DNA from 4 places in the Pantoea sp. SO10 genome. Region 4 is predicted to be linked to each of the others. Evidence: predicted binding sites of a transcription regulator. Region 4 holds the regulator's gene; each other region holds the start of a gene.
The links. The regulator Fur, encoded in region 4, represses iron uptake genes when iron is present. The targets are predictions, from matches to a motif close to ATAATAATGAGAACNACTATCAA.

Region 1: a site for Fur is predicted at 1,107-1,129, ahead of fhuF (siderophore-iron reductase FhuF). Genes of this name have one in related genera too.
Region 2: a site for Fur is predicted at 3,449-3,471, ahead of fes (enterochelin esterase). Genes of this name have one in related genera too.
Region 3: a site for Fur is predicted at 4,051-4,073, ahead of efeU (iron uptake transporter permease EfeU). Genes of this name have one in related genera too.

What each region holds. Positions count from the first base shown of each region.
Region 1 is NZ_CP040095.1:639,925-647,319, reverse strand. It holds gene FCN45_RS02930 (diguanylate cyclase) at 1-997, shown strand, start outside; gene fhuF (siderophore-iron reductase FhuF) at 1,165-1,959, shown strand; gene FCN45_RS02920 (YbaK/EbsC family protein) at 2,055-2,519, shown strand; gene FCN45_RS02915 (MFS transporter) at 2,516-3,736, opposite strand; gene FCN45_RS02910 (nucleoside hydrolase) at 3,978-4,955, opposite strand; gene FCN45_RS02905 (LacI family DNA-binding transcriptional regulator) at 4,968-5,990, opposite strand; gene FCN45_RS02900 (MFS transporter) at 6,066-7,395, opposite strand, start outside.
Region 2 is NZ_CP040096.1:491,034-498,428, forward strand. It holds gene FCN45_RS21745 (non-ribosomal peptide synthetase) at 1-1,657, opposite strand, end outside; gene FCN45_RS21750 (MbtH family protein) at 1,819-2,040, opposite strand; gene fes (enterochelin esterase) at 2,033-3,391, opposite strand; gene FCN45_RS21760 (TonB-dependent siderophore receptor) at 3,670-5,856, shown strand; gene FCN45_RS21765 (hypothetical protein) at 6,030-6,515, shown strand; gene FCN45_RS21770 (LysE family translocator) at 6,585-7,214, opposite strand; gene FCN45_RS21775 (PTS lactose/cellobiose transporter subunit IIA) at 7,308-7,395, opposite strand, start outside.
Region 3 is NZ_CP040095.1:2,495,863-2,503,257, forward strand. It holds gene phoH (phosphate starvation-inducible protein PhoH) at 1-135, opposite strand, end outside; gene FCN45_RS11610 (hypothetical protein) at 208-411, opposite strand; gene efeB (iron uptake transporter deferrochelatase/peroxidase subunit) at 709-1,986, opposite strand; gene efeO (iron uptake system protein EfeO) at 1,989-3,104, opposite strand; gene efeU (iron uptake transporter permease EfeU) at 3,159-3,992, opposite strand; gene putP (sodium/proline symporter PutP) at 4,201-5,685, opposite strand; gene putA (trifunctional transcriptional regulator/proline dehydrogenase/L-glutamate gamma-semialdehyde dehydrogenase) at 6,135-7,395, shown strand, end outside.
Region 4 is NZ_CP040095.1:1,244,940-1,252,334, reverse strand. It holds gene pgm (phosphoglucomutase (alpha-D-glucose-1,6-bisphosphate-dependent)) at 1-1,005, opposite strand, end outside; gene seqA (replication initiation negative regulator SeqA) at 1,030-1,569, opposite strand; gene ybfF (esterase) at 1,818-2,582, shown strand; gene ybfE (LexA regulated protein) at 2,750-3,025, shown strand; gene fldA (flavodoxin FldA) at 3,163-3,693, shown strand; gene fur (ferric iron uptake transcriptional regulator) at 4,048-4,497, shown strand; gene FCN45_RS05735 (hypothetical protein) at 4,558-4,953, opposite strand; gene glnS (glutamine--tRNA ligase) at 5,190-6,857, opposite strand; gene nagE (N-acetylglucosamine-specific PTS transporter subunit IIBC) at 7,010-7,395, opposite strand, start outside.

The DNA.
Region 1 (7,395 bases), 610 kb from region 4:
GCTGCCGATTTTAGGCAGCGATAGCCCAATACGCTCGCTGCCGGTGGACGTTGTAGCGGGCTTCAGCTCCACGCTGCTGGTTATTTGCTTAATGGCGTCAAAACAAAAATTACCGCTATTAAATCCTGTGGCTTTTATTTTGGGTGCGCTGTGGGCGTGGCATATTAACCACAGATATCATCTGGTTTACTATTTTGATGGCAGCTTTTTAATTATCAGCCTGTTAAGCGTGTTCTTTATCAGTGCCATTGCGCTGAGTGATTATTTGATTGCATTCTGTTTACACATCACACCGCCGGTATTAACCGTGCTGTTATTGGATGATGGTCAGCATTTAATGATGATCTTGTTCACCATTACGCTGCCATTAATCGGCTTTTCACTGCACCATTTAATGCGTCGTCGCTTCGATACTTTTACCCGTCGGCTGGTGAGCCAGCTGTACGAGGAAAAAGAGAGCTTCAGCGATTTGAGCATGCTCGATCCGCTTACCGGCCTGTACAACCGCCGTGGATTGAAGAATCGCCTTGATACCATTCTGGAAAACCACGCCGGCAGCCACTTTGTGCTGCTGCTGGATATCGACCACTTCAAAGCCTACAACGACAATTACGGCCATGCGATGGGCGATCAGGCGCTGGCGCGCGTGTCCGTGGCGATCCGCGACGCGGTACGTTCGCGCGATGTGGTCACACGCTACGGCGGCGAAGAGTTTCTCGTGCTGATGACCAATGTAAACGCCTCAATCGCAATGAAACTGGCTGAACGCATTCGTCAGTACGTGGTGGATTTAGAAATTCCGCACCGCTTCAATGAGAAAGTCTCGACGCACGTCACCATCAGCGCTGGCATCGCGCCCATCTTTGCTGACGATTTTGACCAGGCAGTCGCTAATGCTGACCGCGCGCTGTATGTGGCGAAAAATCAGGGACGTAACACTATTCTGGCGTGGGAAGATTTGCCGAAATTGACGCAGGCGAGTAATGAACTGATATAAAGCCTCGTCATTACCCAACGCACACCTCGTCGCGGCGCAATTTATTGCGCGATAAATCGTGTCGCGACGAAAATGTGCGTTAACAGATGCATGTGCAGAAATGTTGTTCAAAATGCTGGGAACGATTATCATTTGTCTCTCGATTCCCGTTATCACTCAGGACCGGCATGACCATCATCACGCGTCAGGATCATCGCTTCAGCGAGCATCCACTGATCTTTATGCAGAGCGATCGCAGTTTAGCGAGCGCGCTGGAAGATCTGATGCGCGATCAACGCAGCTACATGCTGGATAACCTCAAGCTTGGCCAGCCGGCACCCGCCGGGACGTTAACCCTGGCCGAGTGGTCTAATCCGCTTCACTATCGCCGCCTGACGCAGCGCTACAGCGACTATCTCTATCGCGATCATCCTGATGTGCAGCAGGAAGCTAAGCCGCTGCAGTCGCTATGGGCGCAGTGGTATTTTGGCCTGCTGCTGCCACCGCTAATGATGGCGTTATTGCAGGAACCGCGTGCGCTGAACTGCTCGCCGCATCTGATTCACGTTGAGTTTCACGAAAACGGCCATCCGTGCGCTTTCTGGCTGGATATGCAGGAAGATGAGGATGCGCGCTACCTCCATGCCCAGCAGCGTATCGATCGCCTGATTCAGCAATGCCTGATTCCGGCGGTTAACGGCATGACGCAGCATGGTGATATCAATGCGAAGCTTATCTGGAACAACATGGGCTTTTCGTTTTACTGGTTCCTTGGTGAATTGAAAAACCAGTTGCCAGAAGAGACGATTTTGCAGCTGGAACAGGCGCTATTTTTCAGCAAATCCCTGCTCGATGGCAGCGATAATCCGCTGTATCGCACCATGATCCCACGTAATGGCGAAATGGAACGACGCAGCTGCTGCCAGCGCTATCGTATCCCCGATGTAGAACGTTGCGGTAACTGCACGTTAAAAGCGGTGTAGCACCCGCGCATTCTGTTACAGATTCTCCTTTTCTCCCGTTTACACTTTTCCAGGCTTATGGCATTTTTTCGGCTCTGTTTTTACCGGAGATAACAATGAGCCTGGAGTCGGTACGGCACTTCTTTGCCGAACATGCACCGGATATCGACATCATCGAGATGCCGGAAAGCACCGCCACCGTTGAGCTGGCCGCACGCGTTCATGGCGTTCAGCCTGGGCAAATCGCCAAAACCCTGTCGCTGAAAGTGAAAGATGCCATCGTGCTGATCGTTACGCGCGGCGATGCGCGTCTCGACAACCGCAAGCTGAAAGCTGCGCTCGGCGCTAAGGCGCGCATGTTAAGCGTGGATGAGGTGGTGAACTGGACCGGACATCCGGTCGGCGGCGTTTGCCCGTTCGGGCTGGAAAATCCGCTTACCGTCTATTGCGATGTGTCGCTGCGCAGCTTTGATGAAGTGCTGCCCGCAGCCGGATCGATTCATAGCGCGGTGCGCATTTCGCCGCAGCGCATGGCGGAACTCACCGCGGCGAAATGGGTTGACGTCTGCGAGGCGCTTTAAGACGACTCGCGCGCGGCAGCACCGGAGATTTCGATGCCGCGCGTCTCGCGACCAAAGGCCACTAACACGCAAATCAGCACCGCCACCGTTCCGGCGACAATCGCCATACCCAAACCATAATTGCCGCCGTGCGCCTCGGCGATACGCGACTGCAGCGTTGCATTCACGGAGGCGATCAGATTCCCCAGCTGATAGACAAAGCCCGGCAGCACCGCGCGCGCATTGGCGGGCACCAGTTCGGTAAGATAGGTCGGCACCACGCCCCACGCGCCCTGCACCATAAACTGCATCAGAAACGCGCCGATACCGATCATCCATGAACCGCTGGAGAAGGCCCACAGCGGCAACACCGGCAGCGCGAGGAATGACGCCAGAATAATCGCGCGCTTGCGGCCAATGCGCTCGGACAATGCACCAAAGGTAATGCCGCCCAGCATCGCCGCGATGTTGTAGCTGATGGCAATGATGCTGACGGTGTGCGGATCAAACTGATGCTGCACTTTCAGGAAGGTGGGATAGAGATCCTGCGTACCGTGGCTGAAGAAGTTAAAGCAGGCCATCAGCAGCACCATATAGATACAGATTTTCCAGTGCTGGCGGATAATCGGCAGCAGCGCATTGCTCTCTTTCCGCTCGCGCGCCGCCAGCCACACCGGCGATTCCGGCACTTTGAAGTAGATAAACGGCAGCAGCAGAATCGGCAACGCGCCAATCAGGAACATGCCGCGCCAGCCGACCGTTTCGAAGAACAAACCAAAAATCACCGACGCCAGCAGATAGCCGCACGGATAACCAGCCTGGAAGATGCCGGACATCAAGCCGCGCGAGCGATCCGGAATGGTTTCCAGCGCCAGCGACGACGCCACGCCCCAAATCCCCCCCATCGCCACGCCGTAAATCACGCGGAAACCGAGGAACGCCGTGAAGGTGGGCGACCACGCCGACAGCAGCTCAAACGCCGAGAACATCACGATATTGAGCATCAAAATCGGTCGGCGGCCATACTTCTCCGCCAGCCGACCAAACAACAGCGCGCCGATCGGACGCACGGCGAGCGTGAGCATGATGGCGAGGGAAACATCGGAGACGCTGGTATGGAAATACTGGGCAAGATCGCTGAGGACAAACACTAAGATGAAGAAGTCGAACGCATCCAGCGTCCAGCTCGCGAAACTGGCAAAAGCCACGTTGCGCTGGGTCGCAGTCCAGTTGAACATGTTGGTATCCTGTCTGATGAGCTTCCGGTTCGTTGGCCGGATTTATAGTAGAAGTTACCGCGCGAATAATTTCACGGGTTACTAATTTGTTAACTATTTGTATATAGCATGTCAGAAAGGCGGACTGTGGCGGGAATTGTCAGCGAGTGATGCGCGGTGTAAAAAAACGTGTCATTGATGGAGGCAATATCCTGTAACGGCACGTTTTATCGCGCCGTTACGGCAGGTGCAGTCAAGGGTTTTATAACTGATTAAATGCCTTTTCGATCATCTCGAGCAGCAGCGCATTATTAACGGTTTGAATCACATGCACCAAGGCGCCGGTCTGCGGTGGCACGCCAATATCCAGCCGCAGCGGCGTGCGATAACGCCAGCTTTTGCCGCGCGTGGCGCCAGGTCGCAGCTCAATATCCACATGATAATCCACGCCGTCGGCGACACGCTGATTCAGCAGCCACGCCACCACCAGCGCATCATGTATCCAGCAACCTGGCAGATGACGGGTGCGGATCGAATAATCGATCCACGGCCGTAACGTCTCGCGCACAAACTGCGGCAACGGATGATCGTTAGCGGTCAGCCGCGTGAGATCCTGCTGCGTCATCAGGGTTTGCGTGGTGGCGTCCATCGGTACCAGCGTGATGGCAGCACCGCTGTGCAGCACCTGATGCGCGGCTTCCGGATCGAGGCCAAAATTGGTGTCTTTGATGTAATCATCCAGCGCGAACACGCCGCCCATAATCACAATCTCTGCCACCGATTCAGCCATCTCTGGATAACGCTGCAGTGCCAGCGCCACATTGGTCAACGGGCCAATGGCTACCAGCGTAAACTCGCCGGGATTGTCACAAATCAGTTGGCCCATTACGCCAGCCGCATCATGTCCATCCGCCGGAATACGCTGCGGTTGACGAACGCCGCGCCACAGTTCACCGAGCTTTTCATCAGCAACGTTATCAAGACGCGCACGCCACGGCGCAGGATCTTCACGCAGCGCCTGCAGCGCGCCCTGCACCACAGGAATGTTGCGTCCCAGCCGCTGCAGCAGATCTTTCGCAACCTGCGCACCCACCGCGCTCGGCGTGTTGCCGGTCACAGTGGTAATCAGTTCCAGCGACAGCGACCTGGAGGCCAATGCTAACGCCAGCGCGAGGCCATCGTCGGTGTTGGCGCCCGCTATACCGTTTCCCGGATCACAATCAATAATCAATCTTTTCATAGTGTTATAATTTTATTCTTGTTGAGTAAGCTGGCAGCCACAGGACTCACCGATTTCTAAATGGTGAGGAAATTCCGCCAGCTTCGCGTCGCCATCCCAGTTTTTGAGCATAGCAATCGCACTGCGCGCCATATCGCGCAGCGGCTGACGTACGGTGGTGAGCGTCGGCACATGAAACGCCGACTGATCGGTACCGTTAAAACACACCAGCGCGACATCCTGCGGCACGCGCAGTCCATGCTCCGACAGCGCCCGAATGCAGCCAATCGCCTGGCCTTCATTACTGGTAAACAGCGCGCGCGGCACACGACCGCTGGCCACCATGCGCTGCGCGGCGTCGTAACCGCCCTGCCGCGTGTAGCTGGCAGGGAAAATCATTGCCTCATCGGCCAGCAACCCTTTCTGCGCCAGCGCATCGCGCCAGCCGTGAATACGGTCCTGCGCGTTAAGCATGTCCAGTGGACCGCTGATCATGCCCACCTGCTGATAACCGTGGCTGAGCAGATGCGCGGTCACCTGGCACGCCGCTTCGCGCTCATTGACGCGCAGCATGCCAACGCCTGGACGCGGCTCAATGCGATCCAGCATTACCAGCGGCGTACCGCTGGCCTGAATCACATCGATGTAGGGATGGCGATCGACGCTGTTGTAAAACAGGCCATCAACCTGACGATTTAACAGGCCCTGAATAATCTCCAACTCGCGTTTGCGATCGTCACCGGCATCCCCCAACAGCATGACGTGGCCGTGATTCATCGACTCCTGCAACAGCATGTGCGCCATCGAGGCAACAAAGGGATTGCCGATATTTGGCACCACTAAACCAAAGGTTTTAGTGCTGCCCGAAGCCAGCGCGCGCGCCACCGCGTTGGGGCGATAGCCGGTCTGTTTGATCGCCTCCAGCACGCGCTGACGCGTGGCTTCTGCCACCGGACGCGGGCCGTTATTGATCACGTAACTGACCACCGCCACCGAGGTGCCGGCGATTTTTGCCACGTCCGTGCGCGTTACGTTTCCGGTTGGAGATTTCGCCATTCCTTTGCCCCTGCGTAAATGCCATTGGCCGGAATATCCGGCCAATGGGGGTTGTGATTTACGCGATCCTGCTGGTCAGATGGCATCTTCCGGCAGATTGAGATCGCGTCCGCGCGTTTCCGGCGCCACGAAAGTGGTGAGAAAACCGATGCTGGCCATCGCCGTGAAGTAAACCGCGATCGGCCACCAGTGTCCGGTAAACGACAGCAGCGCCGCCGCCACTAATGGTGCGGTGCCTCCTGAAAGGATAGACCCCAGCTCTTTCGCTACCGCCATCTTGGTGTAACGACGCTTCACGCCAAACATCTCGACGCCCCACGCTGCCTGCACGCCGAAAATACCCAGCGATGCCAGCGCCATGCCGACCACAATCACCGCGATGACAATCGTCGGGTCGCGGCTGTCCATCAGGCTAAAGGCGGGCCAGGCGTAGAACATCAGCAATAAGCAGAAGCAACGATAGGTTATACGGCGACCGAAGCGATCCGACAGCCAACCGGCAAACGGAATAATCACGAAGCCAAGTAACGAGGCGATGAACACCGCAGTGGTGGGCACCGACTTATCGATCATTAGCACTTTGGCGACGTAACCGACGATAAAGCCCTGCGCCAGATAAGAAGGGCCGTTTTCGCCGATGCGTAAACCCACCATGGTCCAGAAGGCCCGGGTGCGACGCCAGAAACTGCGCGTATCCACTTCTGCTTTCGCCTGCGCCAGCGTGGCGTTTCGTTCGGCCTGCAATTCCGCCTGCTGGCGTTCAAACACCGGCGTTTCTCGCAGATGACGACGAATCCACAACGCCACCACCGCAATCAACACGCTGCTGAGGAACGGAATACGCCAGCCCCACGCCAGCAAGCTCTCTTTGTCCATCTGGATCACCGCCAGCCAAACCAGCGAGGCGATCAGCGTGCCGCTGTTCGAGCCCAGCGCAATCACCGATGAGACCAAACCACGACGCTCAACCGGCGCGTATTCGCCCAGCATCACTGTGCCGCCGGACAACTCTGCGCCCGCCCCCAAACCCTGGGTAAAGCGCAGCAGCACCAGACACGCCGGTGCCCAAACGCCAATGCTGGCATAGGAGGGAATCAAACCGATTAATGTTGTGGAGGCGCCCATCAGAATGATGGTCGAGATCATCACCGTTTTGCGGCCTTTACGATCGCCGATCCAGCCGAAAAGCAAGGCACCAATCGGGCGGGCAATAAAGCCAACCGACCAGGTGGCAAAACTCGAGAGCAAGGCGATAGTCGGCGTGGCTTCGGGGAAGAAGACATCACCAAAGATAATGCCGGCAGCGAGGCCATACAGCGCAAAATCCGCATATTCCATCGCGGTGCCGAGCCAGCACGAGAACGTGGCGCGCCAGAAATCTTTGCGGCCGGATGATGTTTCAAGC
Region 2 (7,395 bases), on a different replicon from region 4:
CATCGCACATCAGCGCCAGGCGTTCGCGCGGATAGTCGAGATCGAGCGGCATATAAGCCGCGCCGCTCGCCAGCACGCCGAACATCGCTACCAGCGAATCCACCGAGCGCGGAATGCCAATCGCCACCACGTCGTCTGCTTGTAAACCGCGCGCAATCAGCAGATGCGCCAGTTGCATCGCGCGATCGGCTAACTGGCGATAGCTCAGGCTGCGATCGCCGCACACCACCGCGGTTTGCTCGCCGTAGTGCTCAGCGGCTTGCAGCAGGATATCGACGATGGTGTGGGTATCGGCGGGCGGCACGATGGTTGGTCCGGTCGACCAGCGTTGCAGATCGATCTGTTCCTGTGGCGCCAGCAGTGACAGCGCGCCGATTTGCGTGTTGGCATCCGCCGCGAATTGCGTGAGCAAGTAGCTGATGCGCTCGGCGTGACGTTGTAGCGTTTGTGCCTCGTAGCGGCGCGGGTTTGCCACCAGCGTCAGCTGCAATGCGCCAGCGCGGAAGCCAACTTCGAACTCGAGATCGTCGACCGGGCCCATCGCCAGCGTGTGCGTTGGGGCTGCATGGCCATCGAATTGCAGATCGTCGTGGTAAACCTTGACGTTTATCACCGGACCATACAGTGCCTGGCTGCTGCCGACCAGACCAAGATCGCGGCGCAGCTGTTCCGCTTCATAACGCTGATGACGGCGCGCTTTGCGGATTTCGCCTTGCACCTGCTGCACCAGCATCGGCAAGGTCATCTCATCGCTGACGCTGAAAATCAGCGGCAACACGTTGACCACCGGACCGAGGGCAGAAATCGCCGCCGAACCCATGCGGCGCATAAACGGGAAGCCAATCGACAAACGTTGGCAATTACTGAAGCGCGCCAGATAGGCCACCAACAGCGCGCTGACGATATCGCCTTCGCTGCTGTCGGCGAGTGGTTGCTGCTGACGCAGCGTGGTCAGTTGCGGCAGCGTTACCTGACAGCTGATCGGGCGATCGCCGGGATCGCTGATGTTTTCACTGGCAAGCGTCAGGGTTTCCGGCAAATCCGCTGCGTAACTTTGCCAGTGGCTGGCGGAGCGGGCAAAAGCTGGCGAATCCTGCCACTGCTGAATCTCTTCAATCACCGTGGTGAACGGGGTAAACGGCGAGGGCGCGGGCGCTTCGCCGGCGCAAAGGGCGGCGTAGATCGCTGCGACGCGTTGAGTCAGCGCTTCAAAGCTGAAGCCATCTACCAGCAAATGGTGATAGCGCTGATACCACAGCCAGCTGCCGTCGCCGATGCGCATCAGCGCGTGACGATAGAGCGGTTTGTCGCCGTCGGCGGGCAGATCGGCAGCGAGATCGGCCTGCATCAGTTTGTGCGCCTGGCTGCTGGCATCGCCGCGCTGGCTGAAATCGTGCCATTCCGGCGCGACCGGCGCTTGTGCACCAAACCACTGCGCCGGATTGCCCTGCTCATCCAGGCCGAAGCGCGCCTGCACGGTATCGGCTTCCGCCATTGCCTGCTGAATGGCGCTGTCCAGCGCCGCGCGATTGATGTCGCCGTGCAGCACGCTGTAGTGCGCCACGGTAAATTGATTGCGCTGCTGCGCAATGCTGTCAGCGATCCAGATGCCGGGCTGCGCCGCGACTAACGGATAAGGTTGGTTGAACGTTGCCAAAGGACAATTCCTGTCTAATTCCCGTCATCCTTCAAGCTGCAGCCGCGTTGGCTGCATGCGTTCACCCCAGTCACTTACTTCAGTAAGCTCCTGGGGATTCGCGCACTTGCCGCCTTGCTGCAGCTCGAATGATTTGGGAATAAATGATTGAAAGAAAAAAATTAAGCTGCGGTAGACGACGTCTGTTGCGTCGCTGGCCGCATGTCGTGCCAGTTTGCTTCGATAAACTCAATGGCAGCGCTGCGCGTCAGCGGTCCCGCCACGTTGTGCCAACCTGCCGGAACCGAAGCAAAAGCGGGCCACAGGCTGTATTGCTGGCGCGCGTTAATCAGCACCAGAAAATCGAGCGCATCGTTATCAAACGGATTCTGTTGTTCAGACATGGTGGTTACCTTCAGAGGTTGATGTAGGGGAGAGAAAATCGGCCAGCAGCCAGCGGCAGCCGTCGATCAAACCGCCACGCCAGCACAACGCATCGTGCCCTCCGGCGAAGCGGCGAAAATGTAATTCATGGCCTGCGGCTTGCAGCGCCGGGACGATCTGCTGGTTGACGTACACCATGTCCGCCTCGCGATCGCCCACTTCCTGGAAAATCTTCAGCTTGCCCGGCGGTAAGTCGCCCTGTTGCAGCTGCTCCAGTAGCAAGCCGGGCGCGTGCTGCTCGCGGTTGGCGTAGTCGCGGATGTATTGCAGATGCGGCCACCAGAAGGAGCCGGATTGTGTAAGAATGCGGCCAAAACGCTGCGGCCAGTGCAATCCGGCATAGAGCGCGGCGAGTCCGCCATAGCTTTGCCCGGCCACCAGCGTGCGGTCGGCGTCGCTGCTGAACGCCGCGTGCTGGCGTGCCAGCGGCAACAGTTCCTGCTGCACCGCCTGCCAGAAGGTTTCATTGCACGGCAGTTCGGCTTCGCGGTGCTGGCTGTTGATGACATCGATAAACAGCCAGCAGGCAGGCGGCAGTGTGCCATCGGCGGTTACCTGATCCAGCGCGCTGAAAATCGGTTGACCGTAGACCCAGTTTTGTCCATCGAGCAGGATTGCCAGCGGACGCTGTTCGGGCTGAGCGGTTGCACCGGTGCTATAAAGCCAGACGTTGCGCGTGACGTTGAGCAACGCGCTGTGCCACTGCAGGGTTTGCAGCGTATCCGGCCAGGTTTCGGCCATGCCGGCATCCAGCGCGCGCCAGGCCGATTGATCCGGCGCATACGGCATGTGCGCGTTGCTCAGCGCAAAACGGCGGCTGCTGAGAAACGGCGGCGTGGGATTGAATTTGTCGGGGATCGCTAGCGGCATCAGCGAGATCCACCACTTACGCTGCAGCGCGCGGCATTCGGCATCATCGCCACAAAACAGCGGCGGTAACTGCTGCGCGGTGGCGGGGATCAGGCTGTAACTGCCGCGCCAGTCAGATTCAATGGCTGTTGACCAATGCCAGACGTTGCTGTCGCCGACACGCACCAGACTTTCTGGCGCTTCGCTGTGGTGATCGGTGACGCCGTTAATATCGACATAAACTCGTTCAGTGGAAGAACGTGCGGAATGCCCTTCGGGATCGCGCCAGAAGAAGTGCATGGTCGTTTGACCGCTTTCGTCTCGCTCCACCAGCGGCGTACCGACCGCATAAAGCCGCTGCCACCAGCTTTCGCTTCCTATTTCGGCCTGCTGCAACCATTGCGCAACTGTTCCGGCGGGCAACCACGTCTGCGTCGTATTTTCTGCGCTTGTTAGAAACATCCTGCAACCCATCTCCACATTTTGTTCACTGTCTTTACTTAATCAAAGCTAATGCAAATGCTATTGATAACGATTTACATTTGCAATATGATTTTTCGTGCCTGATAAACCTCCGTAATTTCAGTGGATTATTTTGTGAAGGACGTCACGCAGGGAGATTAGGACCGTCAATAACGCAAGAGACTAATATTTCAATCCGTTACAGCCATTATCGTTGGGTGAGGGCGACTGAACGGATTATTTCATCTACAAGGCAGTTTGAAATAGAGATGGCAACTATGTCTGTTAAAGCTAAAAATTCAGCAATACCTGCTGTGGCACGGCAGTTCAGATTCAATCCTCTGTACCTTTCTCTGGCCTCAATTTTGATGGTGACACCAGCCGCCTTCAGCGTGGCTGCCGAAGAGACCCTTACCGTAAACGCCGACACGCGTGAAAGCGTGACCTCGCCGCTGCAGGGCTACTTGGCGAAAGAGAGCGCGGCAGGCACCAAAACCGCGACGCCGCTGCGCAAAACCCCGCAATCCATTTCGGTGATTACCCGCGAGCAGATGGACGATCTGGCTGCGGCCTCCGTTGCGGATGCGCTGAGCTACAGCAGCGGCGTGTTGACCAACTATCGCGGTAACTCCAACCGTAATGATGAGATCATCGCGCGCGGTTTCCGCTATGCGCCGAAATTCCTCGATGGCCTGAGCTACGGTTTATCCGGCCAGACGGGCGCAGCGGGGCAGATCGATCCCTGGTTGCTGGAGCGCGTAGAGATGATCCACGGCCCAGCTTCTGTGCTGTACGGCCAGGTGAATCCGGGCGGTATCGTGGCCATGACCAGCAAGCGCCCGACCGCGCAGAGCATTCACAAAGTGCAGCTCAGCACCGGCAACCAGCATTTGGGTGAAGCGGCGTTTGATTTTGGCGGCAAGCTGAATGATGACAACACGCTGTTTTACCGCCTGAACGGTATTGCCAGCACCAAACATGAGTTCGTTAAGGACAACAAACAGCAGCGCATGGCGATTGCGCCAGCGATAACCTGGCTGCCGAACGCAGACACCAGTTTCACGCTGCTGACGATGTATCAAAACGAGCCGAAAGCGGGATACCGTAACTTCCTGCCGGCCAGTGGTACGTTGAAAGAGAGCAGTGCGGGCTTTATCCCTTACGATTTCAACGTCAGCGATCCGAGCTTCAACGAAGCCAAGCGCGAACAGACGTCGATTGGCTATATCTTCGAGCACAATTTAAGCGATAACATCAGCTTCACGCAGAATCTGCGCTACAGCAACATGGACGAATCGTACAAATATCTGGTGTATACCTTTGATGCGGATAACGATCACTCGATCAACCGTCGTCCGCAGCATGACAAGATCAAGTCGAAAGAGTTGGGTCTCGATAACCAGCTGAAAGCCACCTTTGAAACCGGCAACATCGCGCACACCGTGCTCGGCGGGCTGGATTACAAGTGGAGCGACGTGGATAACAAACTGTGGCGCGACAGCGGCGATCAGTACATTCTCGACTGGGCGAATCCGACACGGATCAGCATCAACGAGAGCGATTTGACGCTCACTACCAGCACGCGCAAGAAGCTCGATCAGGTGGGTGTTTATCTGCAGGATCAGCTGGAGTGGAATCAGTGGAACCTGCTGCTCTCCGGACGTCACGACTGGAGCGAAGTGCGCACGCAGGATCGCACCGACGACAGTGAAACCCAGCAGAATGACAACAAGTTCACTGGCCGCGCGGGTCTGCTGTATGCCTTCGATAACGGCATTTCACCGTACGTCAGCTACAGCACTTCCTTCGAGCCGAACCTCAACAGCGGCGCGCCAGGCACCGATCCTTTTAAACCGACCACCGGCGAACAGACCGAAGTGGGCGTGAAGTATCAGCCGGTAGGTTGGGATGCGGTGTTTACCGTGTCAGCGTTTGATATCACGCAGAAAAACATCACCGCTTATAACAGCGTGACCGGCTACAACGAGCAGATTGGTAAAGTGCGTTCGAAAGGCATCGAAACCGAAGCGCATGCGCAGATCACGCCAGAGATCAAACTGTTAGCGGCCTATACCTACACTGATGCGGTGACCAAAGAGAGCAGCATCACGCAGCGCATCGGCCATTCACCGTCGAGCATTCCGCGTCATGCGGCGTCGGCGTGGGGCAGCTATACCTTCCTTGATGGCGTGCTGAGCGGCTTAACGCTAGGCAGCGGCGTACGTTATACCGGCACCGCGCCAGCGGATGAAATTGGCGTCGACAAAGTACCGCATTACACCTTGTATGATGCGATGGCGAAGTATGAGCTGGGCGAAGCGGCGAACTCGCTGCGTGGCACCACGCTGCAGCTCAACGTCAATAATCTCGCGGATAAGCACTACGTGGCGTCATGCAGTAATGAAAGCGCCTGCTTCTACGGCAGCGGTCGCACCATTGTGGCTTCCGTCAGCTACAGCTGGTAATTCCCTCCGGCGGCCTGCGTGGCCGCCGTTTCGTTTCGCATTCCGTGCGACGCGCTTTTCAGCCAGGTATTTATTAAGCGGTTTTCGGAAAATACTGTATTTGTGTGACTGTCATCACTCTGCAAGGCACGTTAAAATACGCGCTTCTCATTTAGCAGGGGTTTTTCGTCACGATGTTATCGCGCTTCACTTTAGCCACTTTGATGGCAACAATCATGCTCACCGGCTGCGCCCGCCTTGCCGCCGTTACTGGTACATCTCATGACAGCACTGCGACTGCGGACGCATCCGCCGCTCAGCCTGCAACCGGCGCGCCAATCGACAATAATGATTCGCCTTCTCCATTCGAGACCGGCCCAACGGTGATTAACGTTTCGCACCTGGTGACGCGTACCGATGACGGTTCTTCTGTCTATGTGACGGTAGATGGTCAGGATGCGGGGTTGCTGAAGAAGGGTGAAAAACGAGAAATTCGTGTTGCGCCAGGTAAACACCAGATTGGTGGTTACGTGCAGACGCTGTTTGGTTTTGGCAAAGTGACCATCGCATCCGTGGATGTCACCACCGATCCGAACAGCCCGAAAAACGTGGTCTATTCTGTAACGCGCCAGAAGCCCGCGTTCAGCGAAACCGACGCCACGCCGCCGAATAATTCCTGATGTATGGGTGCGCATAAATGCGCACCAGTATGGTTTTTTCAGGTCGCCATTGATGGCGACCTCCCCACATCAACTCCGGCTAAACACCAGCTTCAATCCCGCAACTGTGAAGCAGCAAGCCAGCAGCGCATCCAGCCCACGACGGATGCGGCGATAGAAAGCCGCCATCACCGCGGTGGAAAACAGCAGCACGTAACCGCCAAACACCAGCACACAAATTGCCGCGCAGCCTGCAATAATCATCGGCAAGGTTGATGCCGCCGCACCCGGTTTTAACGCCACCGACATGATCGCCACCCACGTCAAAATCGCTTTAGGATTGCCGACGTGCATCAAAATGCCCTGACGAAACATTCTGCCGAAGCGCGCTTTTTCGCTGACCGGTGCGAATTCACTGGCATCTGGCCGACGCAGCGCCGATTTCCCCGCCTTAAACGCCAGCCACAGCAGATACAATCCGCCGCCAATCTTTAGCACAACCAGCAGTTGCGCAAAGGTGGCCAGCACGGTGAGAACCCCGCAAGCCGCCAGCAGCGCCCACATCATTGAACCGCCAATCACGCCGCTCGCTAATGCCAGCGCCGCGCCGCGTCCCTGTTTCATCGCCGTACCCATAATCGCCATATTGCTCGGGCCGGGACTGGCGGTCGCGACGAAATAGGTGGTGTAGATCAGAATCAGTTCATGTGACAGCGCCATAGGTTCCTCTGCGATGGCGGAAGTGAACCAATGTTATATCGCCTGAAGCTGCATTCTTCCAGAATGGTTTAACTATTCATCCTTGCTGCATCCTTACTCCCCATGCAACTCCTTCCTTAACAGCACCAACTCGCCCGCCAAATCGCGGCACAGCATCGCCGTCATCAGATGATCCTGCGCA
Region 3 (7,395 bases), 1.3 Mb from region 4:
AATCGAATCCAACCCACCCATTTGCACCAGCGAAGTGACCGATTCTTCTTCACGCTGACGGTGACTGCGAGAGTCGCTACGAATAACGCGTCTTGCTTCACGACGTGCTTTGATCACTGCTTTCTGTCTTCCCATAGTGGCACCTTACAGTTGGTTTCATTTATCGCGGCGGATCACCCGCGGCGATGACTTGAACGCTTTAGAGGTTTAGTTGGCTTCCTTGTAAGCCGTGTCGAGCCAGTGAGAATGGTGTGCATCAGCGCCGAAACGCAGGTGCGCACCGGTAAAGAGAATGAGATTGAACAAGAACGATGTTTGAAAAGTAGCGAGGTTACGTTGGAGGGAAGAAATCCCCCGCAGTGGACTGCGTGTGGTGAAACTATTTAACTGTCCCAAAGAGAGACGAATCATGCGCGAACTCCAGTGGCTTAGCCACACAACTGACAACGCTTATGAATAAAGTGCATCATATTTGCGGTGGTTTGCAACATTATTTTTACGTCCCGGTAAAGAAAAAAAGATAAGCGAAGCCTAAGGTCTTTTACCTTAAATTAAATTTGTCAGATTTATCATATAGATGATTTATTAACGGGTAACAGAACTTTTTAAGAACATTCGGAAGCGGTTACTTCCAGCGGAAAGTTTAAGGAAGACTTAACAAATGCGCCTGCGGAGCGGTAAACACCGCAGGCGCTGCACATTTATTAATCAGGCCTGCAATAAAGGTTGCCCGAGATAATGGTTTTTATCCGCCACGCCCGGCAGCGCGAAAAAATATCCGCCGCCAATCGGGCGAATATATTCTTCCAGCGCTTCGCCATTGAGACGCTGCTGCACGGTAATAAAGCCTTTGGTTAAATCATGCTGGTAGCAAACAAACAATAAACCCATATCCAGCTGACCTGAGCCGGTTATACCGCTGGAATAGCTGTAACCGCGCCGCAGCATCAAGCTGCTGTCGGTTTGCGGCGTGCGCGGATTAGCGAGACGAATATGCGCATCCAGCGCAATCAAATCCCCATCGGGATCTTGGCTGTAATCCGGTACGTCATGCTCGTTTTTCATACCCAGCGGCGCGCCTGATAACTTCTCACGACCAAAGATGGTTTGCTGCTCGCCGAGCGGCGTACGGTCCCACATTTCTACGTGAAAACGGATGATACGCACCGCCTGATAGCTGCCGCCGTGCGTCCACGCCGGTTCCTGCTGTTCGTGCGTGACCCACAAGAGTTGATCCATCAATGCCGGATTATGCGTATCGGGATTGGCGGTACCATCTTTGAAGCCCAGCAGGTTGATCGGCGTTTCTTTGCCGTTGCTGCGCGCCGCGTGGTCGGCAATAAAACCGTCGCGACGCCAGCGCACCGCCAGCAGATCGGGTGTGCGTTTAATGATGTCGCGCAGCGCGTGGATCACCGTATCCTGGGTGTTAGCGCAAATCTGGAGCAGCAGGTCGCCATGGCACTGCTCCGCATCCAGCGAATCGTTGGGAAAACGCGTCATGGTTTGCAGCTGCGCAGGCTTGTGTTTGCTTAAGCCGAAGCGCTCATCAAACAGCGAGGTGCCGACCGATAACGTCATGGTGAGATTGTCGGGCGCGATATCGGCACCGAGAATCCCCGAATCCATCGGCGGCAGCTGCGGATTGGTGACCGCCGGCGCCGGTCCACCTTGCGTGAGAAAAGCGAAGCGATCGGTTAGCAAGCGGAACAGACGTTCAAGCTCGGCTTTGTCGCTCGCCAGCACATCAAACGCCACCAGCATCATGGATGCCTGCTGCGGCGTGACGATACCGGCCTGATGGACGCCGTAAAAAGGTTGCGCCTGTTGGCGCAAGTTGGGTGCAACCGTGCCGGGAGAGAAGCTATCGGCGGCTGCGGTATGAAACGGACAACCGCCGCCGAGGGCGGCTGCGCCACCCAACATGCCTAATCCCTGCAATAATCGACGACGCGACGGCTGCGCCGCGTCATTTTTATCACTCATGATCAGTCGAGACCCAAGGTTCCACGCAACAGTGAGAGATCTTCCGCCAGCGTGGTAATCGGGCCTTTCAGCGCGTTACGGTCAGCGGTAGTCAGTTTTTCGTACGATTCAAAGCCATCTTTGGTGCGATATTTGCTGAGAATGCCGTCGACTTTCCTGAAGTTAGCATCCACTTTCGCCAGCAGCTGCGGGTTGTTTCTCTGCAGCAGCGGACGCAGCAGATCAACGATTTTCTGCGCGCCATCGATGTTGGCCTGGAAGTCGGAGAGATCGGTACGGCTGTAACGATCCTCTTCACCAGAGATCTTGCTGGAGGCCACTTCTTCAATCAGACCGGCTGCGCCGCCAACCACCTTCGCCGGTGGGAACGCCAGTTCGCTGATGCGGGTTTGCAGATCGAGCACATCCTGATTTAGCTTGCTGGCGAACTCTTCGGCACCTTTGGTGGTGTTATCGGCGAACAAGATTTTTTCCAGGCGGTGGAAACCGGTGAATTTCGGATCTTCATTTTTCTTCTCGAAGTCATCTTCACGCGCATCAATGCTACCATCCAGATCGGAGAACAGCTCAGCAATAGGTTCAATACGCTCGTAATGCACGCGCGTAGGTGCGAATAGCGCTTTAGCTTTCTGAATGTCGCCGGCTTTCACCGCATCGGTAAACGCTTTGGTGCCCGCTACCAGCTCTTTCACTTCATTCATCACGTAGACTTTGTAGTCGGCGATCGGGCCAACCAGCTCCAGCACATCCGGTTTACCGTTTGCCGCTTTCTTCGCATCGCCGCTCACCACCAGCTTGCCTTTCGGGTTGCTGAGCAGGCCGCAGGTCATGTCATATTCGCCCGCTTCCAGATTGGCGGTGAGTTTCTGGCTGAAGCCAGGCGCGATGTTTTCACGCTCTTCCACCACCATCACCCCTTTCAGGATCTCCCACTCCAGCGCTTTCTGGCTGTTGTTTTTGATGATGAACTGGGTTTTACCGGCCTGCACGTTGAGCGACATCGGCTCACATTGTTTGTCCGTCACGGTGACCGTGACTTGCGGGACGGCAGCAGTAGCCGCACCGGAAAGCGCCAGCATAGCAACCAACAGCGCCTTGCGGCGGAAGCGAATCGTCATAGTGATATCCCTGTTACATGGAAGAACAGGCGCGCAATCGCACCTGATTAAATTTCAGCGTGTGGTACGTGCCGCGTTGACTGAAGGCCGGGCCGGGAAGACAAACAGCAGCAGCGCCGGCATAAGATAGGCAAGCCACACCGCCACTTCGCTTACGCTTGGCGTTTCCTGGTAACCTAAAATCCCTTCCAAAAGCGTGCCGAACACCGAGTGCGTTGAGAGCGTGTTGCTCATATCAAACGCTACATCCTGGAAGTGATTCCACAAACCGGCCTCATGGAAGGCGCGAATGGCGCCGGCGGACAACCCCGCTGCGACAAACAGAATGAACAAACTGGTCCAGCGGAAAAAGTGCGCCAGGTTCAGGCGAATGCCGCCGTAATAGAGCAAAAATCCCAGCGCCACGGCGGTTGCAAGGCCGAGCACCGCGCCGAGCGGCGGCGCATAACCCACATCTTGCGTGAACGCGGCCAGCAGGAAGAACACCGACTCCAGCCCTTCACGCGCCACCGCCAGAAACACCATCAGCACCAGCGGGAAGCCGCTGCTGCCCTGCTTCTGCAACGCCTGATCGACCGATTTTTCCAGCGTGGCTTTGATATTGCGCGAAACTTTGCGCATCCAGAACACCATCGACGTCAGGATCACCACGGCAATCACCGCGACAATGCCTTCGAACAGCTCCTGCTGTTTCTGAGGAAACTCACCGGTAGTTTCATTAATAAAGATGCCCAACGCTAAGCAGAGCGCGGCAGCGATAAATACGCCGGCCCACATGGCGGGAAACCATTGGGTACGCTGAGTGCGTTTGAGATAGCTGGCAATCAGGCTGACGATGAGCGCTGCTTCCAGACCTTCGCGCAGCATAATGAGAAAGGGAACGAACATCACCAACCTCTTGAATTTTAAGAAGGGTAAACCTTAGGTAAAAAAACGTAAAGTGCGAACGATAGTGATTATCATTACTGAAGAGAGAAATACAAGTCACTGCAGGAAATTAATTTTGTTTTGCGGATGGGGGAGCGGGTTTTAGAGGGTGCGCATTTCCGCGCACCTGGGGGTTCATCAAACACGTCGCCATCAATGGCGATAGAGGTTACTTGCTGTGGTATTGGGCTTCGGCGGCAGCAAAGCGCTGCTGTGCCGCTTCTGATGGGCCGCGACCCAGCAAGCTAAATACCACAATCGCGATACTGGCGAACGCGAAGCCTGGGATGATTTCATACAGCTCGGCGTAGCCATAATCTTTCCACAGCAATACGGTCAGCGCGCCAATCACCATACCGGCCAACGCGCCGTTACGCGTCATGCGTTTCCAGCACACGCCGAACAGCACCACCGGACCAAAGGCGGCACCGAAGCCAGCCCACGCATAGCTCACCAGACCTAACACGCGGTTTTCCGGGTTGGCAGCCAACGCGATAGCAATCAAGGCAATCACCAGCACCATCAAGCGCCCTACCCACACCAGCTCTTTCTGGCTGGCGTTTTTACGCAGGAAGCCTTTATAGAGATCCTCGGTCAGGGCGCTGGAGCACACCAGCAGCTGGCAGCTTAAGGTCGACATCACCGCGGCGAGAATCGCTGAGAGCAAGATACCGGCAATCCACGGATTGAACAGAATACGCGCCAGTTCGATAAAGATACGCTCGCCGTTCTGGCTTACGCCCGCCGCCTGATCGGGATGGTTCTCGAAGTAGGCGATACCAAAGAAGCCCACCGCCACCGCGCCACCCAGGCACAGGATCATCCAAATCATACCGATACGACGCGCGCTGCGGATGGTGTGATGCGAATCGGCCGCCATAAAGCGCGCCAGAATATGCGGCTGCCCAAAGTAGCCAAGTCCCCAACCGAGCAGCGAAATCACCGCGACAAAGTTCAGCCCTTTCAGCATATCGAGGTTTTCAAGGCTCTTCGTCCTGATCACCGCCAGTGAATCATCGAGGCCGCCGACGGCAACAATCACGATAACTGGCGTGAGAATCAGCGCAAATATCATCAGGCTGGCCTGTACGGTATCGGTCCAGCTCACCGCAAGGAAACCGCCCACCAGCGTGTAGAGAATGGTGGCAGCGGCACCTGCCCACAGCGCGGTCTGGTAATCCATACCAAAGGTACTTTCAAACAGACGCGCGCCGGCAACCACGCCAGACGCACAATAGATAGTGAAGAAGATCAGAATCACCACCGCCGAGATAACGCGCAGCAGTTTGCTGTTATCTTCGAAACGGCTGGAGAAGAAGTCTGGCAGGGTTAACGCATTATCGTGATGCTCGGTCTGCACACGCAGACGGCCCGCCACAATGCGCCAGTTCAGCCAGGCACCGATGATCAGGCCGATGGCGATCCAACTTTCGGAGATCCCGGACAGGAAAATGGCGCCCGGCAGGCCCATCAATAACCAGCCGCTCATATCGGAAGCACCCGCAGAGAGCGCGGTCACGACGCTCCCTAAACTGCGCCCGCCGAGAATATAGTCGTCGAAGCTTTTGGTTGATCGCCAGGCGATGAAACCAATTAGCACCATCCCAAGGATATACACTACAAAGGTCACCAACATCGGTGTACTTACACTCATGAGTCTCTCCACTTATTATTTGATCCATCAAGAGAAATCTTTTTGATCAGCGCTGTCGGAACGGGACAGCAGCCTGGTTTAACCGCATCCAGAGAAAGCGATTTCTCTTAAGGCGCGGTATCCTGCCGCAAAGGGTCGGCGCGCACAATGCATTTAACACAGCTGTTACACAGGTTTCACCTTCCTTCGCTTTTTTCATGCCAGCAGGTTGCGCCTGCTCACAGTTTGAGTTGCACCTTATCGGGTTCAGGAACCGTCTTGTTGCTGGCGGTTGCAACATTGGCGAGTTTCTTGCAGCAATTTTCATGCCGCATTTATCGATTTAACACTTTCGGCGGTTCAAAGCGTGCAACCGAGGTCACATTTAACCTGGTTGCACAAAGTTGCAACATAGGTGATATTGCTGCCACGCAAGCGTTGAATCACTACTTTTCGAGGACGAGGACATCATGGGAACGACTACCATGGGGGTGAAGCTGGATGAAGCCACCCGCGATCGCATTAAACTGGCGGCGCAGAAGCTTGACCGCACATCACACTGGCTGATCAAGCAGGCCATTTTTAACTATCTGGAGCAGCTGGAAGCCGGTGAATCCGTGCCTGAAATCCCGCAGTTGCTGATTGATGCCGCCGGTGATGAAAGCGTGCCCGACGAGGCGCTGCAGCCTTTCCTCGACTTCGCCGAACATATTTTACCGCAGTCAGTCAGCCGCTCAGCGATCACCGCCGCATGGCGTCGTCCGGAAACGGATGCGGTGCCAATGCTGCTGGAACAAGCGCGTCTCCCTGCCCCGCTGGCCGAGAAAACCCATCAGCTGGCTTACAGCCTTGCCGATAAATTGCGGCACCAGAAAGGTGCAACCGGCCGCGCCGGCATGGTGCAAAGCTTGCTGCAGGAGTTCTCGCTCTCCTCGCAGGAAGGCGTGGCGCTGATGTGTTTGGCGGAAGCGCTGCTGCGTATTCCGGATAAGCCGACGCGTGATGCGTTAATCCGCGACAAAATCAGCAATGGCAACTGGCAATCGCATCTTGGCCGCAGCCCGTCGATGTTTGTTAACGCCGCCACCTGGGGCTTGCTGTTTACCGGCCGTCTGGTCTCTACCCATAACGAGGCTAATCTGTCGCGCTCGCTCAATCGCATCATCGGTAAAAGCGGCGAACCGCTGATTCGTAAAGGCGTGGACATGGCGATGCGCCTGATGGGCGAGCAGTTTGTTACGGGTGAAACCATCGCCGAAGCGCTGGCCAATGCGCGCAAACTGGAAGAGAAAGGGTTCCGTTACTCATACGACATGCTGGGCGAAGCGGCGCTGACCGCCAGCGATGCCAAAGCCTATTTGGTTTCTTATCAGCAGGCGATTCACGCCATCGGCAAGGCGTCGAACGGTCGCGGTATTTATGAAGGTCCGGGCATCTCCATCAAACTGTCAGCGCTGCATCCGCGCTACAGCCGCGCGCAGTATGAGCGCGTGATGGACGAACTCTACCCGATCCTCAAATCCCTGACGCTGCTGGCGCGCTCGTATGACATCGGTATTAACATCGATGCGGAAGAAGCCGATCGCCTTGAGCTGTCGCTCGATCTGCTGGAAAAACTCTGTTTTGAACCGGAGCTGGAAGGCTGGAACGGCATCGGCTTTGTGATTCAGGCGTATCAGAAGCGCTGTCCGTTCGTGATTGATTCGCTGATTGATTTGGCGCAGCGCAGCC
Region 4 (7,395 bases):
ATGCTGGAACAGGTAGTTGATCGCCACCGCCAGATAGTGATTCGGATTCATCAGACCCGCAGGCGTGACGATGCCGTGACGGTCGTAATCAGGATCGTTACCAAAGGCCAGATCGAATTTGTCTTTGTACGCCAGCAAACCGGCCATCGCGCACTCGGATGAGCAGTCCATACGCACCACGCCATCTTTATCCAGATGCATGAAGCGGAAAGTCTGATCGATCGCATCGTTCACGATGGTCAGATCCAGTTTGTAGTGCTCAGCAATGCGCTGCCAGTAAGCAATACCGGAACCGCCTAACGGATCGACGCCAATTTTCAGGCCGGCTTTCTGGATGGCGGCGAAGTCAATCACCTGCGCCAGACCTTCAACGTATGGCTGGATCAGATCCTGCTCAACGATGTGACCGCTCGCCCATGCCTGATCCAGCGGCAGACGTTTCACGTCTTTCAGCTCGCCTTTGATCAGCTGGTTAGCGCGATCTTCCACCACTTTGGTAACGTTGGTATCAGCCGGACCACCGTTTGGCGGATTGTATTTGATACCGCCATCTTCCGGTGGGTTATGCGAAGGCGTGATAACGATGCCGTCCGCCTGCGCGCCGCCGCGTTTGTTGTGCTCAAGAATAGCGTTCGAGATTGCAGGCGTTGGCGTGTAGCCATTGTCCTGCTGAACAATCACGTCCACGCCGTTAGCGGCCAGCACTTCCAGCACCGACAGAATCGCTGGCTCAGACAGCGCATGCGTGTCTTTACCGACGTAGCACGGACCGGTGATGCCATTCTTTTTACGCTCTTCAGCAATCGCCTGCGCGATCGCCAAAATGTGCTGTTCATTGAAGCTTTGGCGTCCCGCGCTGCCGCGGTGGCCTGAAGTGCCAAATTTCACCGCATGATCCGGATTCGCCACATCGGGCTTCAGGACGTAATACTGCGAGGTTAATTGTGCAACGTTAATCAAATCGCTCTGCTGGGCAGGCTGCCCGGCACGGGGGTGATTGGCCATTGGCGCTTCTCCCTGACGCTTCAGTTAAATGGTGCCGCGAACTTTATCTGTCAGTTCCTGTGGGAACTGCATAGCCAGCATGATGTGTTCCACCATGCTGCATTTGCGACCTGTATTGGTATTCGTAATCACCCAGTACGGCGTGCCGGGAACGTGCTTCGGCTTGGTATGGGTGCCATTTTGCAGCAGCGTGTGCTCGTCGCCCGCAAAGTAGACGCGGGTACGGCCCTGCAGCGAGGCAGTAGCTTCAGCAAACGCAGCCGGATCAAGACGATAGAGCGTTGACAGTACCAACATGAAGCGGTTAACCGCCTTATTCTGCTCGGCATATTCATCGGAAAGTAGCAGCTCACGTACCGCACGGACGCGATCCTGAGGACGCGCTTCACGGCTGGCAGGTTGCGCTTCTTTCATTGATGCACCAGCGGCGGGCGCAGCGGGTGCGCTCTGTCCGGCGGTGAACTTCAACATGCGGCGCAAAATATCTGAGGCGCTTTCACCAATGTGCTGCGTGTGGCTGGCAATATAACGGTAGAGTTCTTCGTCAACTTCAATCGTTTTCATCTTTTTCCGTACGATTCTGGCAAATGACAGAACCACGCATTCTTGCAACGTCCTTAGCAAAATCCAGTCGTGCAAAACGTGAGCGGGTTCTAACATAAGGATTATAAAGTTAAATCCGTGGCAGCCGATAGCGTTGGCAACGTTTACGGGCAAAAGTCGGAATATGCCCTAATGCCCACCGGCCTGACTGCTGGACAGGTGAATCCATGATAACCTAAGCCAAGGTCACAACCGTAAGAACTTTAGCCATGATTTTGAACGCCCGTCTGCAAACTGAACAATCTGCCCCCAATGCCACGCCGATTCTATTGATCCATGGTCTTTTTGGCAGCCTTGATAACCTTGGCGTGCTGGCGCGTGGGGTGCGTGATGCACGTCCGACGCTGCAAGTTGACGTGCGCAATCACGGCTTGTCGGCGCGTAGCGATGAGATGAATTATCACGTGATGGCGCAGGACATTGTCGAAACGCTGGATGCGCACCATATCGATCGCGCGGGTGTAATCGGACACTCGATGGGCGGCAAAATCGCCATGGCACTCAGTGCCATCGCGCCGGAGCGTATTGATAAAATGGTAATGATCGATATCGCGCCCGTTGATTACCAAACGCGCCGCCATGACGAAATTTTTGCCGCTATCCGGGCCGTGAGCGCCGCGGGCGTCACGCGCCGCAGCGAAGCCGCTGAAGTAATGCGTCAGCATATTGATGAAGAAGGCGTGATCCAGTTCATCCTCAAATCTTTCGCAGAGGGCGAATGGCGCTTTAATGTGCCGGTGCTGTGGGATAACTACAGCACCATTTCCGGCTGGGAAGAGATTCCTGCGTGGCCGCATCCGGCGCTGTTTATCCGCGGCGGCGACTCGCCTTATCTGGATAATCAGCATCGCGATGCGCTGCTGCGTCAGTTCCCGCAGGCACATGCACATGTGATCAGCGGTGCTGGACACTGGGTGCACGCCGAGAAACCCGATGCGGTGTTACGCGCCGTTCGGCGTTTTTTTAACCTGTAAAAGCAAAAGCTTGCCGCTTGCGCTTTAGGGTTGGCGTCAGGGAAGGCGCTGGAGTATGATGTCGCGCTAAAAATTTGCCACGGATATTTTTTCGCCGTGGTCGGGCCGATAATGTTTTAATCGCGCAGCGCCTTTCCGCCGTTCGCGCCCACTCAGTTTTACAAACCATGGCAAAAGAACAGACAGACCGCACTACGCTTGATCTCTTCGCAGACGAGCGGCGTCCTGGTCGCCCGAAAACCAGCCCGCTGACGCGTGATGAACAGTTACGCATCAACAAACGCAATCAGCTCAAGCGCGATAAAGTGCGTGGGCTGCGTCGTGTTGAGCTGAAGATGTCGAGCGAGGCGGTTGACGCCCTCAGCACGCTGGCCGATCAGCAAAACATCAGTCGCAGCGAATTGATTGAACAAATGCTGCTGGCACAGCTCAAACTGTCGTAACGCGCGAAGACCGCACGCTGGAACACAAAGTCACGGCTTTATACGTTCCGCACTTTTTACCGGTCTGCTATTATTCGCATAACTGTGCAGTCAACTGACTTACTTTCACAATCAGGATTTAAGAGGTTACCTAACCCATGGCAATCGTAGGCATTTTCTTCGGCAGCGATACCGGCAACACTGAAAACATTGCAAAGATGATCCAGAAACAACTGGGTAAAGATGTCGCCGAAGTGCATGACATTGCTAAGAGCACCAAAGAAGATCTCGAAGCGTTCGACATCCTGCTGCTGGGTATCCCAACCTGGTATTACGGCGAAGCGCAGTGTGACTGGGATGATTTCTTCCCGACGCTGGAAGAGATTGATTTCAATGGCAAGCTGGTAGCGCTGTTTGGTTGTGGCGATCAGGAAGATTACGCCGAGTACTTCTGTGATGCGATGGGCACTATTCGTGACATCATTGAGCCGAATGGTGCGGTGATCGTCGGTCACTGGCCAACCGAAGGCTATCACTTCGAAGCCTCTAAAGGCCTGGCCGATGACAAAAACTTCCTTGGTTTGGCCATTGACGAAGACCGTCAGCCGGAATTGACCAACGAACGCGTTGAGAAGTGGGTGAAGCAGATCTTTGATGAGCTGCAGCTGAAAGAGATTATTGAAGCTTAATTCCCTGCTCAGCCCGATGTGCGCACTGCCTCACATCGGGTAACGGAATTTCCTATAAAAATAATAGCTACGGTTTTTTAACTTTTCCCCGCAAATCTGTAGAATACCCGCAATGGTCATCCGCTTATTCCTCTGGCAGTAGAATGAGGCTGAGTGAAATGGAATCCAAAACCCAAGCGTCTTGAAGACGTTAGTGACGATATCCTTACAACCTTTGGTGATTAAGGACGTTGCCTTGGTTTTCATTTCACTGCTTGAGTTCTATAATGAGACGCAAATGAGAATGCGCGTTGACCTAAACATTCAAGGCCCCTGCGCCGCAAGTGATTAGCAAAGTAACAGGACAATATCCGCATGACTGACAACAACTCCGCATTGAAGAAGGCTGGCCTGAAAGTCACGCTACCCAGACTGAAAATTCTGGAAGTGCTTCAGGGACCCGGCCCAGAGTCCCATCACGTCAGTGCGGAAGATTTGTATAAGCGCCTGATTGATATGGGCGAAGAGATTGGTCTGGCAACGGTGTATCGCGTTCTTAACCAGTTTGACGACGCGGGCATCGTAACCCGTCACAACTTCGAAGGCGGTAAATCTGTCTTCGAACTGACTCAGCAGCATCACCACGATCACTTGATCTGCCTGGATTGTGGCAAAGTTATCGAATTCAGCGATGAATCAATCGAAACGCGTCAGCGTGAAATTGCCACTCGCCACGGCATTAAGCTCAGCAACCACAGCCTGTACCTGTACGGTCATTGTGCTCTGGGAGACTGCCGCGAAGACGATACGCTCCACGATAAGTAATTGAGTGTGCTATGCAGTATAAAAAAACCGGCGCTTGAGCCGGTTTTTTTATGCCTGTAATCAGGCGACAAGCGTTTCCTGCAGGTAGCGCCAGCGCGGAATGGCGGTGCTGCAATCCAATACCGCCAGTGAAATGCGGCTCTGATTGATGCCGTTCATCATCTGTAATTCACGATACTGAATCGTCACTTCCTCGCTTTGCTGCGAGATGATGGCGTGCTCACTGGTGGCAATGCGCATGCCTTCACGCTGCCCCTGTAACTGGCGAAACAGCACTTCCATTTCATTGAGGTCCAATCGTTTGCCTTGCGGCGTGACCATTTTGAACTCGGGATGAAAGTGCGATAAAAACAGATCAATGCTGTCGTCACTGCCTTCCGCCTGATTGAAAATACGTTCAATAAGCTGATGTAAAACCACCACGCTATGCCTGGCTTCCTGGGCGAGAGTTGTCATTTTTTTTCCTTAGATAAGCCGCAGAGCACCGTCTGAGAGCGCATAGCCTACCTGAAAAAAAGTTTTTCACACTGCCAAATGGGTTAATTTTTCTAAAGTCAGAATAGTCGCAAATAGGGAATTAATGGCTCGTTGAGGGCGTGCAGCATAAAAGGTCGTATCTGGCCAAATAGAGATAATAAAAAAGGGCGATTGCTCGCCCTTTCATGATCTTATCGTGCTCGCGACTAAAAATATTAATCGCCGATTTTTGCCCAGGTGTCACGCAAACCCACGGTGCGGTTAAACACCAGCCTGGAGGGCTGTGAATAGACGCTATCAGCACAGAAATAGCCTTCGCGTTCGAACTGGTACGGTGCCATCGGATCGGCTGCACGTAAGCCAGGCTCAACGAAGCCCTGTTTGATTTCCAGTGAGTTTGGGTTGATGGTGGTGAGGAAATCCTCAGCCGCGCCCGGATTTGGCACACTGAACAGACGATCGTACAGGCGGAATTCCGCTGGCAGCGCGTGGATTGCAGAAACCCAATGGATAACGCCTTTCACTTTACGGCCATCGGCCGGATCTTTGCTCAGCGTATCAACGTCACAAGTGCAATAAATGCAGGTGATATTGCCTTCATCATCCTTCGCCACACGTTCGGCACGGATCACGTAAGCATTACGCAGACGCACTTCTTTACCCAGCACCAAACGCTTGTACTGCTTGTTGGCTTCTTCACGGAAGTCAGCGCGATCGATCCACACTTCACGGCTGAATGGCACTTCACGCGTGCCCATCTCCGGTTTGTTCGGATGATTCGGCATAGTGATGATCTCATCGTGACCTGCAGGCAGGTTCTCGATCACCACTTTCAACGGATCCATTACCGCCATCGCACGCGGTGCGTTTTCATTGAGATCGTCACGAATGCACGATTCCAGTGAAGCCATCTCCACGATATTGTCCTGTTTGGTCACACCAATACGGCGGCAGAACTCACGGATAGAAGCGGCGCTATAGCCACGACGACGCAGACCCGAAACGGTTAGCATGCGCGGATCGTCCCAGCCTTCTACCACCTTCTCGCTCACCAGCTGAGTCAGTTTACGCTTCGACATCACCGCATATTCCAGATTCAGGCGTGAGAACTCGTACTGACGCGGATGAACCGGAATGGTGATGTTATCCAGCACCCAATCATACAGACGACGGTTATCCTGGAACTCCAACGTGCAGAGAGAGTGCGTAATGCCTTCGATCGCATCCGAAATGCAATGAGTGAAGTCGTACATCGGGTAGATGCACCACTTGCTGCCGGTCTGATGGTGATCGGCAAACTTAATGCGGTACAGCACCGGATCGCGCATCACGATAAAGCTGGACGCCATGTCGATTTTGGCACGCAGACAGGCTTTGCCCTCTTCGAAACCGCCATCGCGCATCTTCTCGAACAGCGCCAGGTTTTCTTCCACGCTGCGATCGCGGTATGGGCTGTTTTTACCCGGCGCCGTCAGTGAACCGCGATACTCACGGATCTCATCCGCCGACAGTTCATCAACGTAAGCCAGACCTTTGTTGATCAGCTCAACCGCATAGTTGAACAGTTGGTCGAAGTAGTCTGAGGAGTAACGAATGTTGCCGCTCCACTCAAAGCCCAGCCATTGCACGTCACGCTTAATGGATTCGACAAACTCCAGATCTTCTTTAACTGGGTTAGTGTCGTCGAAACGCAGATTGCACTGACCTTGATAGTCTTGCGCGATACCAAAGTTCAGGCAGATAGATTTCGCATGGCCAATATGCAGATAACCATTGGGCTCAGGCGGGAAACGGGTATGCACACTGTTGTGCTTACCGCTCGCCAAATCTTCGTCGATGATCTGACGAATAAAATTCGTTGGGCGGGCTTCAGCCTCACTCATCTCAAAATCCTCAAAAACTATAACGGGTGATTTGTACCACGAAGTAACGGAGTATGATCCACAAAGCGCAGGAGGGAAACAACCGTTTGTTGGTCGTTTTAAAACAAAAAAGGCAGGAATCGCTTCCTGCCTTCTGGCTCAATCACAAGGACTTAGCCTTTAACCTCGTACAGCGGGGTTTCGCCTGCAACCACTGAACCGGTTGCCAGTAAATTCAGACCAGCGAAATCATCGCTATTGCTGACCACAACCGGACTGATCATCGAGCGGGCGTTGGCATTGAGGAAGTCCAGATCCATTTCCAGGATTGGCTGACCTGCAGTGACCGTTGCGCCCTCTTCAACCAGACGCGTGAAGCCTTTACCTTCCAGCGCTACTGTATCCAGCCCCATATGTACCACGATCTCGACGCCGTTTTCCGCCTCAAGGCAGAACGCATGGTTGGTGTTGAAGATCTTCACCACAGTTCCGGCGGTTGGCGCAACCACGGTTTTGCCGGTTGGCTTGATGGCCAGACCATCACCGACTGCCTTGCTGG